DNA from 3 places in the Roseateles sp. PN1 genome. Region 1 is predicted to be linked to each of the others. Evidence: predicted binding sites of a transcription regulator. Region 1 holds the regulator's gene; each other region holds the start of a gene.
What was found. The regulator LexA, encoded in region 1, represses DNA repair genes until DNA is damaged. The targets are predictions, from matches to a motif close to ACTGTATNNNNATACAGT.
Positions count from the first base shown of each region.

Region 2: the regulator LexA is predicted to act here: its motif matches at 1,230-1,247, upstream of AABB87_RS16260 (LexA family protein).
Region 3: the regulator LexA is predicted to act here: its motif matches at 1,949-1,966, upstream of recA (recombinase RecA).

Region 1 covers NZ_JBCARA010000003.1:350,816-354,087, forward strand. Annotated here, with positions in the region: gene AABB87_RS06600 (esterase-like activity of phytase family protein) at 1-279, shown strand, start outside; gene AABB87_RS06605 (asparaginase) at 299-1,273, opposite strand; gene lexA (transcriptional repressor LexA) at 1,364-2,107, shown strand; tRNA gene AABB87_RS06615 (tRNA-Asp) at 2,295-2,371, opposite strand; tRNA gene AABB87_RS06620 (tRNA-Glu) at 2,444-2,519, opposite strand; tRNA gene AABB87_RS06625 (tRNA-Ala) at 2,589-2,664, opposite strand; tRNA gene AABB87_RS06630 (tRNA-Asp) at 2,817-2,893, opposite strand; tRNA gene AABB87_RS06635 (tRNA-Glu) at 2,994-3,069, opposite strand; tRNA gene AABB87_RS06640 (tRNA-Ala) at 3,167-3,242, opposite strand.
Region 2 covers NZ_JBCARA010000010.1:157,480-160,751, reverse strand. Annotated here, with positions in the region: gene AABB87_RS16270 (thermonuclease family protein) at 1-94, shown strand, start outside; gene AABB87_RS16265 (GSU2403 family nucleotidyltransferase fold protein) at 91-1,119, opposite strand; gene AABB87_RS16260 (LexA family protein) at 1,248-1,694, shown strand; gene AABB87_RS16255 (Y-family DNA polymerase) at 1,699-3,006, shown strand; gene AABB87_RS16250 (hypothetical protein) at 3,134-3,272, opposite strand, start outside.
Region 3 covers NZ_JBCARA010000001.1:266,636-269,907, reverse strand. Annotated here, with positions in the region: gene AABB87_RS01000 (sensor histidine kinase) at 1-1,151, opposite strand, end outside; gene AABB87_RS00995 (response regulator transcription factor) at 1,182-1,853, opposite strand; gene recA (recombinase RecA) at 2,005-3,045, shown strand; gene AABB87_RS00985 (nuclear transport factor 2 family protein) at 3,097-3,272, shown strand, end outside.

The DNA of each region.
Region 1 (3,272 bases):
AGCTTTGGCGAAGACATCATGGTGGGCGGCGTGCTCAAGCACACCCTGTACATCGCCAATGACAACGACTTCTTGGCCAGCTCACCCAAGGGCTTGAACAACCCCAACCAGTGGTATGTGTTTGCTTTCAGCGATGCAGATCTGAACGGCTCCGCCTACGTGCCCCAGCAAATCAGCGCCGTGCCGGAACCCGGCAGCTATGCGCTGCTGCTGGCCGGTTTGATGGCGGGCATCCCCTTGGCCGCCGCCCGCCGCCGCAAGGCAGCCAACAGCAACTGAGCGCGGATCTGTCCGCAGTTCAGGCCAGGAGCTGAAGCATCAGCTCCACCCTGGCCTTGACGGCCGACAGCGTGCCTGCACTGGGCAGGCCGCTGTCGTCGCCACCGATCACCGGCCCCGCGTCGCAGCGGCTGCAGCGCAGCACCCGCACGCCCTGGGCCTGAGCCTGCAGCAAAGCCTGAGTCAGGCGCTCGCTCAGCGTGCCATTGCCGGTGCCGGCCACCACCAAGCCGGCGCAGCCCAAGCCCACCAAGGCTTCCACCAGCAGCCCATCGGCACCCACATGGTTCAGCACAATCTGCACCTGTGGCCACTGATCCGCCGGCTTGGCGATGCGATCCAGGCCCACCGCCACACCGCGCGGCCAAGCGCCCCACTCACGCAAAACGCCCTCTTCCATCACGCCGCAAATCGCATCGTCGCGGGAGCGAAAAGCGTCAATGCGGTAGCTGTGCGCTTTTTGCACTTGCTCGGCCGCATGGACACGACCAGCGGCCATCACAAGTACACCCGAGGCACGTGCGTCCTGGGCCAGCACCACGGCATCCAGCAGATTCTGCGGGCCATCTGCCTGCAAGGCCGTGGCCGGGCGCATCGCACAGGTCAGCACCACCGGTTTACTCGGCGCCAGCACGCGCTGCAAAAAGTAGGCGGTTTCTTCCAGCGTATCGGTGCCATGGGTGATGACAATGCCAGCCACTTCTGGGCGCGCCAAATGTGCGGCAACTGCTTGAGCCAAGCGTTGCCAGGTGGCGATGTCCATGTCTTTGCTGTCTAACTGCGCCACTTGCTGCATTTCCAGCCGGTGGCTGGCCAGCGCAGGGACGGCCTGCACCAAATGATCGACACCGAGCTGGGCGGCTTGGTAACCCACATTGTCCGCAGCATTGGCCGCGGTGCCGGCAATCGTGCCGCCGGTGCCAAGAATGACGACCAGACTGGCGGTAGTGGAGAGAGGGCCAACACCCTCGATGCTTGATTTTTCGGCGCTCATTGACATATTTTCTTGCTTTGACTGGATGAAAATACAGCTACTGGATATATATTCAGGCAGTTGATCATTGGATCACAAACGAGGACCGATATGGATGACAGCCCCAAACTCACGCCCCGCCAACAGCAAATTCTGGATCTGGTGCGCCAAGCCATCGAACTGACTGGCGCCCCACCGACGCGTGCAGAAATCGCAGCCGAGCTCGGCTTCAAATCGGCCAATGCGGCGGAAGAGCATCTGCAGGCCTTGGCGCGCAAGGGTGCGATTGAATTGGTGGGCGGCACCTCGCGTGGAATTCGGCTCAAGTCAGGCACTTTGCGTGCGCTGAATGAAGCACGCGATGCCAAAGAGGCGCGCGCCAGCGGTATTTCTGCGGGCGGTAGCCGCTTGAAAGGCCAGTCAGCCGCGCAGTTTTCGCTGCCGCTGGCCAGCTTGGCTCAGCTGACCCTGCCTTTGGTCGGGCGCGTGGCAGCTGGCCACCCCATCTTGGCCCAGGAACACATCGAACAAAGCTATACGGTCGAAGCCAGCATGTTCGCGCGCCGGCCGGACTTTCTGCTCAAGGTCAAAGGCATGAGCATGAAAGACATCGGCATTCTGGACGGCGACCTGCTCGCGGTGCAAAAGTGCAGCGAAGCCAAGAATGGCCAGATCGTTGTGGCGCGCCTGGGTGACGAAGTGACGGTCAAGCGCTACCAGCGCAGCCGCAACGGCATTGAATTGCACCCCGAGAACGCCGAGTTCGAGCCCATACTGATTGCGAAAGCGGATGAAGACAGCTTCGCCCTGGAAGGCTTGGCCGTCGGCTTGATTCGCAACAGCCTATTTAATTGAGGCGATTGGGCAGGCAATTAGAGGGCGGTTGATTGGCGCTTGGGGAATGATCTGCACGAGTATGCAAATACTCTTGCCGATCATCACAGCCACGAAGTAACTGCATACCAATCTAATTCTGTTTGCCAGTTAAGTATTCAGGCAAAGAAAAAGCCCCGATAACAAGTTATCGGGGCTTTCAAAATGTTGGCGGAGTGGACGGGACTCGAACCCGCGACCCCCGGCGTGACAGGCCGGTATTCTAACCAACTGAACTACCACTCCAGATGTGCGAATATAGTTTCGCAACATCGATAAGTTATGTAACTGCTAGCAGTTACCAAGCCTTATCAAACTTGGCGTCCCCTAGGGGATTCGAACCCCTGTAGTCACCGTGAAAGGGTGGTGTCCTAGGCCTCTAGACGAAGGGGACTAAACCTTCTAATTTTCAATTCACACCCGAACCGCGCGCCGCCTTGACCCCACCCACAGGATGAAATCATGGTGGAGGTAAGCGGGATCGAACCGCTGACCTCTTGCATGCCATGCAAGCGCTCTCCCAGCTGAGCTATACCCCCGAATCTTGTCAGAATGCGGGCATCGCGCCGTTCAAGCTAAAACTCTAAACTCAACTCTTAAATGCAAGCGGCCAATCTCTTGGCCGCTTGTCGACTCATTAAGTTGAGCCTTCAAACACATACACAGACCGAAATCTATGCATTTAATACGTTGGCGGAGTGGACGGGACTCGAACCCGCGACCCCCGGCGTGACAGGCCGGTATTCTAACCAACTGAACTACCACTCCAGATGAAGAACTGATATTATATCAGCACTCATCGACAAGTTTTGTAAATATTTTCAGATTATTTCTAATCTCTCAAACATTTACCAAGCCTTATCAAACTTGGCGTCCCCTAGGGGATTCGAACCCCTGTAGTCACCGTGAAAGGGTGGTGTCCTAGGCCTCTAGACGAAGGGGACTAAACCTTCTTCAATATTGCTGCGCATTATACACAACATTATCGCTACTTACCGAACTGCGCGCCACTTAGAGTATAAATTTTTAAATCTAATACTTTGGTGGAGGTAAGCGGGATCGAACCGCTGACCTCTTGCATGCCATGCAAGCGCTCTCCCAGCTGAGCTATACCCCCAAACTCTTTACTTTTTGCCGCACAAGAATT
Region 2 (3,272 bases), on a different contig from region 1:
GGTGGAAAGGGATCGAAATCACAAGATTGCTAACCGCGAAATGGAGCGTCTTGCCGCACTACGACGGGCTGCCGAGCATCAGCGCTCAGGTTAATCCACGAAGCTGGCTGTCATCCGAACACCATAGTGGGTCCTGCTGAAGGACGCCAAGCCCTGTTCGATGCATTGGCCCCAGTCGGGCCCAATTCGAAGTGCTTCCAACCGGACTTCGCGGAGACGGCCCTCGCGGCCGTGATCAAGATGCCACTCGATCAATGCAGCCGCCTGCTCCAGTTCTTTGGCCGAGCCCCCCCGCTCGGAGGCCGGCAACTGGGTCGAAACTAAGATCATGTGCAGCGCCATGCGCGCTGGATCTGGAAGGTTGACTAGGCAGGCGCCGGACTTCCCGAAAACCACTCCTTGCGCGGTGTCCTCAAGCAGGAGTTCCAAGAACTTCCGTGGCTGCAACGGTATGCCCATCCCTGGCCTTGCGCCCACTATATCGCCCCTGAAGTCGGGAGTCAGAAAGTCGACTTGCAGGGCGCCCTCGTATGGCGCGCGCTGCGACCCCTTATAGCCGCGGAACTCCCGTACAGGCATCTGCCCCATTTCTAGGGCGGTGATCGTGTCGTGGCTGACAATCTCAGAAGCGAGGGGAAAACCGATGGTGATGTTGTGGCCAAGCTCTGCAGGGTCGCTGGCCCACCGTACGCCCAGCATGTTGCCAATGCTCAAAAACGCGTGCTGGCCTACTAGCACCCCGCCCGCTCGAAAGAATCCATAGCTGGCCAGTTTGTTTATGCCCCGAAAACCTTTGTCGGGCAAACCGAAGCAGCCAAGAGCGATGCAGGCCTTGGAGCGTTGAGAGAGTGCCTCTCTGCCGGCAAGAGCCTGGGATTTCTCGATCTCGCCGACGAGGCTCGCGACCTTTTCGGTTTCTGGGCCGACATATGTCGAGCGCCCCCGGCCATCAATGTCTCGGAAGTTGAAATAGACGTAGGTCTTGCCCTTGATCCGCCTCCGGTGAAAGGATCCCCGCAGCGCTGCGAACTTCGCTCTTGCGGCTGATTGGGCCATATCAAAGAGCTCGGCGTAGGAAGTCTGGGCGCCAAGCGAAAGAGGGGCGTGAAGACTGGGCATGATTACTATACGAAAGTCATTTACGTATAGTAACTTTCGAGAGTTGTTTGACCCGGGGCGGTTGCTGGCGATCCTCTGTTTGAGCCTGAACCTGATTGCTGGAGGTTTATACTGTATAAAAAAACAGTATGCAAACCATCGATTCGAATCAACCCACTGGCCTCGCTTTTGTCGAGGCTTCTCCGCTTCTCGTGCTCGAGCTGGGCGCGGTGGTGCATGCAGGCTTCCCAAGCCCGGCTGAAGATCTTGGCGCAAAACGAATTGATCTGACAGCACAGCTGATAAAACATCCCCAGGCTACGTTTCTCCTCCGTGCCCGAGGCGAATCGATGCGTGAGGCTGGAATCTTCGATGGTGATGTGCTGATCGTTGACAAGGCTGTGCCGCCACGGAGTGGCCACATTGTCATTGCGGTCGTCGATGGTGAGTTTGTGTGCAAGCAGTTGCACCTACGCGCCGGCCGCATGAAGCTCAAAGCAGCCAACCCCTGTTTCCCAGACATCGTCCCGCGCGATGGCCAGGTTGTGGAGATCTGGGGCGTCGTCACGGCGGCGATCAAAACCATGCGGCTGTAATTGCATGATCGCGCTACTCGACATCAACAACGCCTACGTCAGCATGGAGCGAGTTTTTCGCCCCTCCCTGAATGGTCTGCCAGTCGTGGTCCTGTCCAACAACGACGGGTGCGCAGTGGCCAGGTCGGACGAGGCCAAAGCGCTGGGCGTGAAAATGGGCCAGCCGTTCTTTGAGTTCCGCCACCTGGTGGACAACGCCGGTCTGGTGGCCCTGTCCGCGAACTTCGCGTTGTATGGGGATATGAGTGACCGGTTCATGAGCTTGGCCGCTGGCCTCGGGCCTGAGCAAGAGATTTACAGCATCGACGAGACCTTCATCTCGCTTGATGGAGTTCCCGGCGAACTTGTGGCGCGGGCACGCACGGTTCGCTCCCGTGTTCTGCAATGGCTGAGCCTGCCCTGCTGCGTCGGGATCGGCCCAACCAAGACCCTGGCCAAGTTGGCCAACCACATTTCCAAGTCCGCAGAGCGCAAGCCCGGCAGCTACCCGGCGGAGCACGCCCAGGTTTGCCATCTCGGCTGTCTATCTCCTGATGATCTCCATGAGCTGCTGGTGGGCACACCAGTGGGCGAGGTTTGGGGCGTTGGCCGCCGGATTGAAGAGCAGCTCCGTGCTGCCGGCATCGTGACGGCCGGCCAGCTGGCCCAGCTCGATCCAGTAACGGCGCGCACACGCTGGTCCGTCGTATTGGAAAGGACGGTGCGCGAGCTGCAGGGTGTGCGCTGTATCGATCTCGACGAAGCATCGGCCCCGCGGCAGCAGATCGCGTGCACCCGGTCCTTTGGCGCCCCGGTGCGCGATCTGCGACTGCTGGTCGAAGCCGTCACTTCGTTCGCCACGCGGGCGGCCGAGAAGCTGCGGCACCAGGACAGCCACGCGGCTCAAGTCCTCGTGTTTCTCAGGACCTCACCGTTCAGGAGGAAGGATGCGCAGTATTCGCGATCGATCGTCATGCCGCTGCGTCGGCCCTGTGCGGACACTGCGGCAATCGTGGCCAGCGCGGTGGCCGGGGTGCACGCGATCTACCGGCCGGGCTTCAACCTAGCCAAGGCAGGGGTGATGCTGCTGGACCTGCAGCCCGCGGCAGAGAGACAACTCGAGCTCGGCCTGCAGGATTGCGAGCCTGCGCGTGATCGGGTGGAGTTGATGAAGGCGCTCGACGCCATTAACGGTCGTTGGGGCAGGGGCACGATGCTCGTGGGCCAGGCTAAAGCGAACGACGCGACTGCCGGCGGTTGGCAGATGCGTCAGGAGCGGCGCACACCGGCCTACACAACCGAGTGGGCCTCAATGCCTTCGGTCCGATGCTGACCCTACGTATTCCGGTGAACGTGAGCATCCAGTTCATCGGCACCGGCGGCTGCCCCGCATCAGCGGCAGCTCTGCTACGAAAGCTGACAAGGTGTGAGGTACGCCTTAGCTAGCGGGGTCCTGAAATCTAGAATCCGCCCAGCGCCTTGCGGGCGGCTTGGTGCATCTCTAGATTTTTACGCGCTTCATCCACCGCTACTTGAACGGCATGCAGCGTTTGGTCGGCGTCGATGATTTGTTCCTGGATGGACTGAAGATCCTCGTTG
Region 3 (3,272 bases), on a different contig from region 1:
AAATTGCGAATCAGCTCGCGGATCAAGAGCGGGTGGCCCAGCACGCGCAAGCCACTTTGCTCTTGGTCGGGCCCTTCAAAGCCGAGGTCGATGCGTTTATCAAAAGCACGTGGCACGAAGTCGCGCACCGTCTCGATCGCCAGCTCGGGCAGATTGACCAGCTCCCGCCGCGCCGCATGTTCCTGATCTTCGGCCCGGGCCATCGCCAGCAACTGGTTGACCATGTGCGCGGCACGCTGGCTGCTGAGCGAGATTTGCTGCAGCGAGCGCTTCAAATCGGCCGGCTCGCTGCGGCCCTCGTCAATTTCCCGCTGCACGAACTCAGCTTGCGCGCGCAGGCCCGCCAGCGGCGTTTTCAGCTGATGGGCGGCGTCGGCCAGAAAGTGTTTTTGGCTGCTGATCGACTGATCCAAGCGCGCCAGCAAGTCATTGATGGCACCCACCAGCGGCGCCACTTCCTCGGGAATGCGGCGCTCGTCGATGGGACTGAGGTCGGAGCTATCGCGCGAGCGGATGCGACGCTGCAACTCGTTGAGCGGCGCGATGCCGCGCGCCAAAGCCAGCCACACCAGCAGCACGGCCAGCGGCAGAATGACGAACTGCGGCAGGATCACGCCCTTGATGATCTCGTTGGTCAGCTTGCCACGCTTGCCCAAGGTCTCGGCCACCTGCACCAGCATGGTCTTGCTGCTGCCAGCCATGCCCTCGGGCGAGACCCACAAGTACGCCACCCGCACCCGCTCATTGCCCACTTCATCGTCGCGGAAGTGCAGCTCCCAGGGCACGATCAGCTCGTCATCGGTCGGCACCGGCAGCTTGGCGTCGCCGTTGAGCAGCTCGCCGCGCAGGCCCAACACTTGGTAGAACACCGTGTCGCTCTCGTCCGCGCGCAGCAAGGCGGCGGCCTCGGGCGCCAGCGCGTATTGCGCCCGGCCGGTTCGCCCAGCGGCCAGAGCCGCCGAGGTAGACGCCACTTGCAGGCCTAACGTGCGGGCCATCTCGCCCAGCTCGCGGTCATAGGGCTTGGCCGCAATGCCTTGCGCCACCAGCCAGGTCAACGCCACGCTGATGGGCCAAATAAGCAGCAGCGGCGCCAGCATCCAATCCAGGATCTCGCCGAACAGCGAGCGTTGGCCGGACTCAGCAGCCATGGCGATCCCTCACTGCCGAGCGCTTGAGCATCAGCCGGGAATTTTCTCGAGGCAATAGCCCAGGCCACGCACCGTGGCGATGCGGATCGGCCCCTGCTCGATCTTCTTGCGTAGGCGATGGATGTAGACCTCGATGGCGTTATTGCTAACTTCCTCGCCCCACTCACACAGGCGCTCCACCAACTGGTCCTTGCTGACCAAGCGGCCGGCGCGCTGCAGCAGCACTTCGAGCAAGCTCAGCTCACGCGCCGACAACTCAACCATCTGCTCATTGATATAGGCCACCCGCCCGGTGGCATCGAAGGACAGCGGCCCATGCTTGATGACGCTGGAGGCCGTGCCCAGGCCGCGGCGCGTCAGGGCGCGCACCCGCGCCTCCAACTCCTGCAGCGAGAAGGGCTTGGCCATATAGTCGTCGGCGCCCAAATCCAGGCCCTTGACGCGCTGCTCCACGCTGTCAGCGGCAGTCAAGATCAGCACGGGCATCGAAGAACCGCGCGCGCGCAGCTTGCGCAGCACTTCCAGGCCGTGCAGGCGTGGCAGGCCCAAGTCAAGAATAACCAGATCAAACTCATGGGAAGCCAGGGCCGCATCGGCCTCGGTGCCAGTACCCACCTGGTCCACCGCATAGCCCGAGGCCCGCAGCGAACGCAGCAGGGCGTCCGCCAAAACCTGGTCGTCTTCGGCGATCAAAATACGCATGGCGGTCTCCGGCAGGGCGATTTGTTGTGAGCGCATTCTAGGTTTGCCGCCGAGCCCGGCTGTGAAGACAATCCCTCGCAAGAATTTTCAAAACCACTGTACAAACATACAGATTGCGCCATAATCCGCCCAGCTCATTGAGGAGAAATTCATGGACGCCCCAGTCAAACCCACCATCAGTGCTGAAAAAGCCAAGGCCTTGCAGGCCGCCCTGTCGCAGATCGAAAAGCAATTCGGCAAGGGTTCCATCATGCGCCTGGGCGAGGGCGAGGTGATTGAAGACATCCAGGTGGTGTCCACCGGTTCGCTGGGTCTGGACATTGCCCTGGGCGTTGGCGGCCTGCCGCGCGGCCGCGTGGTCGAAATCTATGGCCCTGAGTCCTCGGGCAAGACCACCCTGACCCTGCAAGTCATCGCCGAGATGCAAAAGGTCAACGGCGTCTGCGCCTTCATCGACGCCGAGCACGCTCTGGACATCCAGTACGCGCAAAAGCTGGGCGTCAATCTGCAAGACCTCTTGATCAGCCAGCCCGACACCGGCGAGCAAGCCCTGGAAATCGTTGATGCGCTGGTGCGCTCCGGCTCCGTGGACCTGATCGTCGTCGACTCGGTGGCAGCGCTGACACCTAAGGCCGAGCTGGAAGGCGAAATGGGCGATTCATTGCCGGGTTTGCAAGCCCGCTTGATGAGCCAGGCCCTGCGCAAGCTGACGGCCACCATCAAGAAGACCAATTGCATGGTCATCTTCATCAACCAGATCCGCATGAAGATCGGCGTGATGTTCGGCAGCCCCGAAACCACCACCGGCGGCAATGCGCTGAAGTTCTACGCCTCGGTGCGCCTGGACATCCGCCGCATCGGCTCGATCAAGAAGGGCGACGAAGTCATCGGCAGCGAAACCAAGGTCAAGGTGGTCAAGAACAAGGTGGCCTCACCCTTCAAGACCGCCGAGTTCGACATCCTTTACGGCGAAGGCATCAGCCGTGAAGGCGAGATCATCGACATGGGCGTGGTAGCCAAGGTGGTCGAAAAGTCCGGCTCCTGGTACGCCTATAACGGCGAGAAGATCGGTCAGGGCAAGGACAACGCTCGCGAATTCCTGCGCGAGAACAGTGACATCGCCCGCGAAATCGAGAACAAGGTGCGTGATTCGCTGGGCGTTCCGCTGCTGGCGGCGGCCCAAGGCGAGTAATTCGGGCTATCGCCCGGATCAGCGCACCGTCCCGCCGCTGGAGCCTGCCCCATGAACACACCACGCGAACGGGTGCTGCGCTACTGGCAGGCCGCTAACGACCGTGAATGGCAGACATTCGCCGAGTTGCTGGCCGAGCAGATCGTTTACGAAGTGCCGCAAACCCGGGAACGGGTGCGCGGCCGCGCCAATTACGTCGAGTTCAACCGCACTTGGCCAGGCCTTTG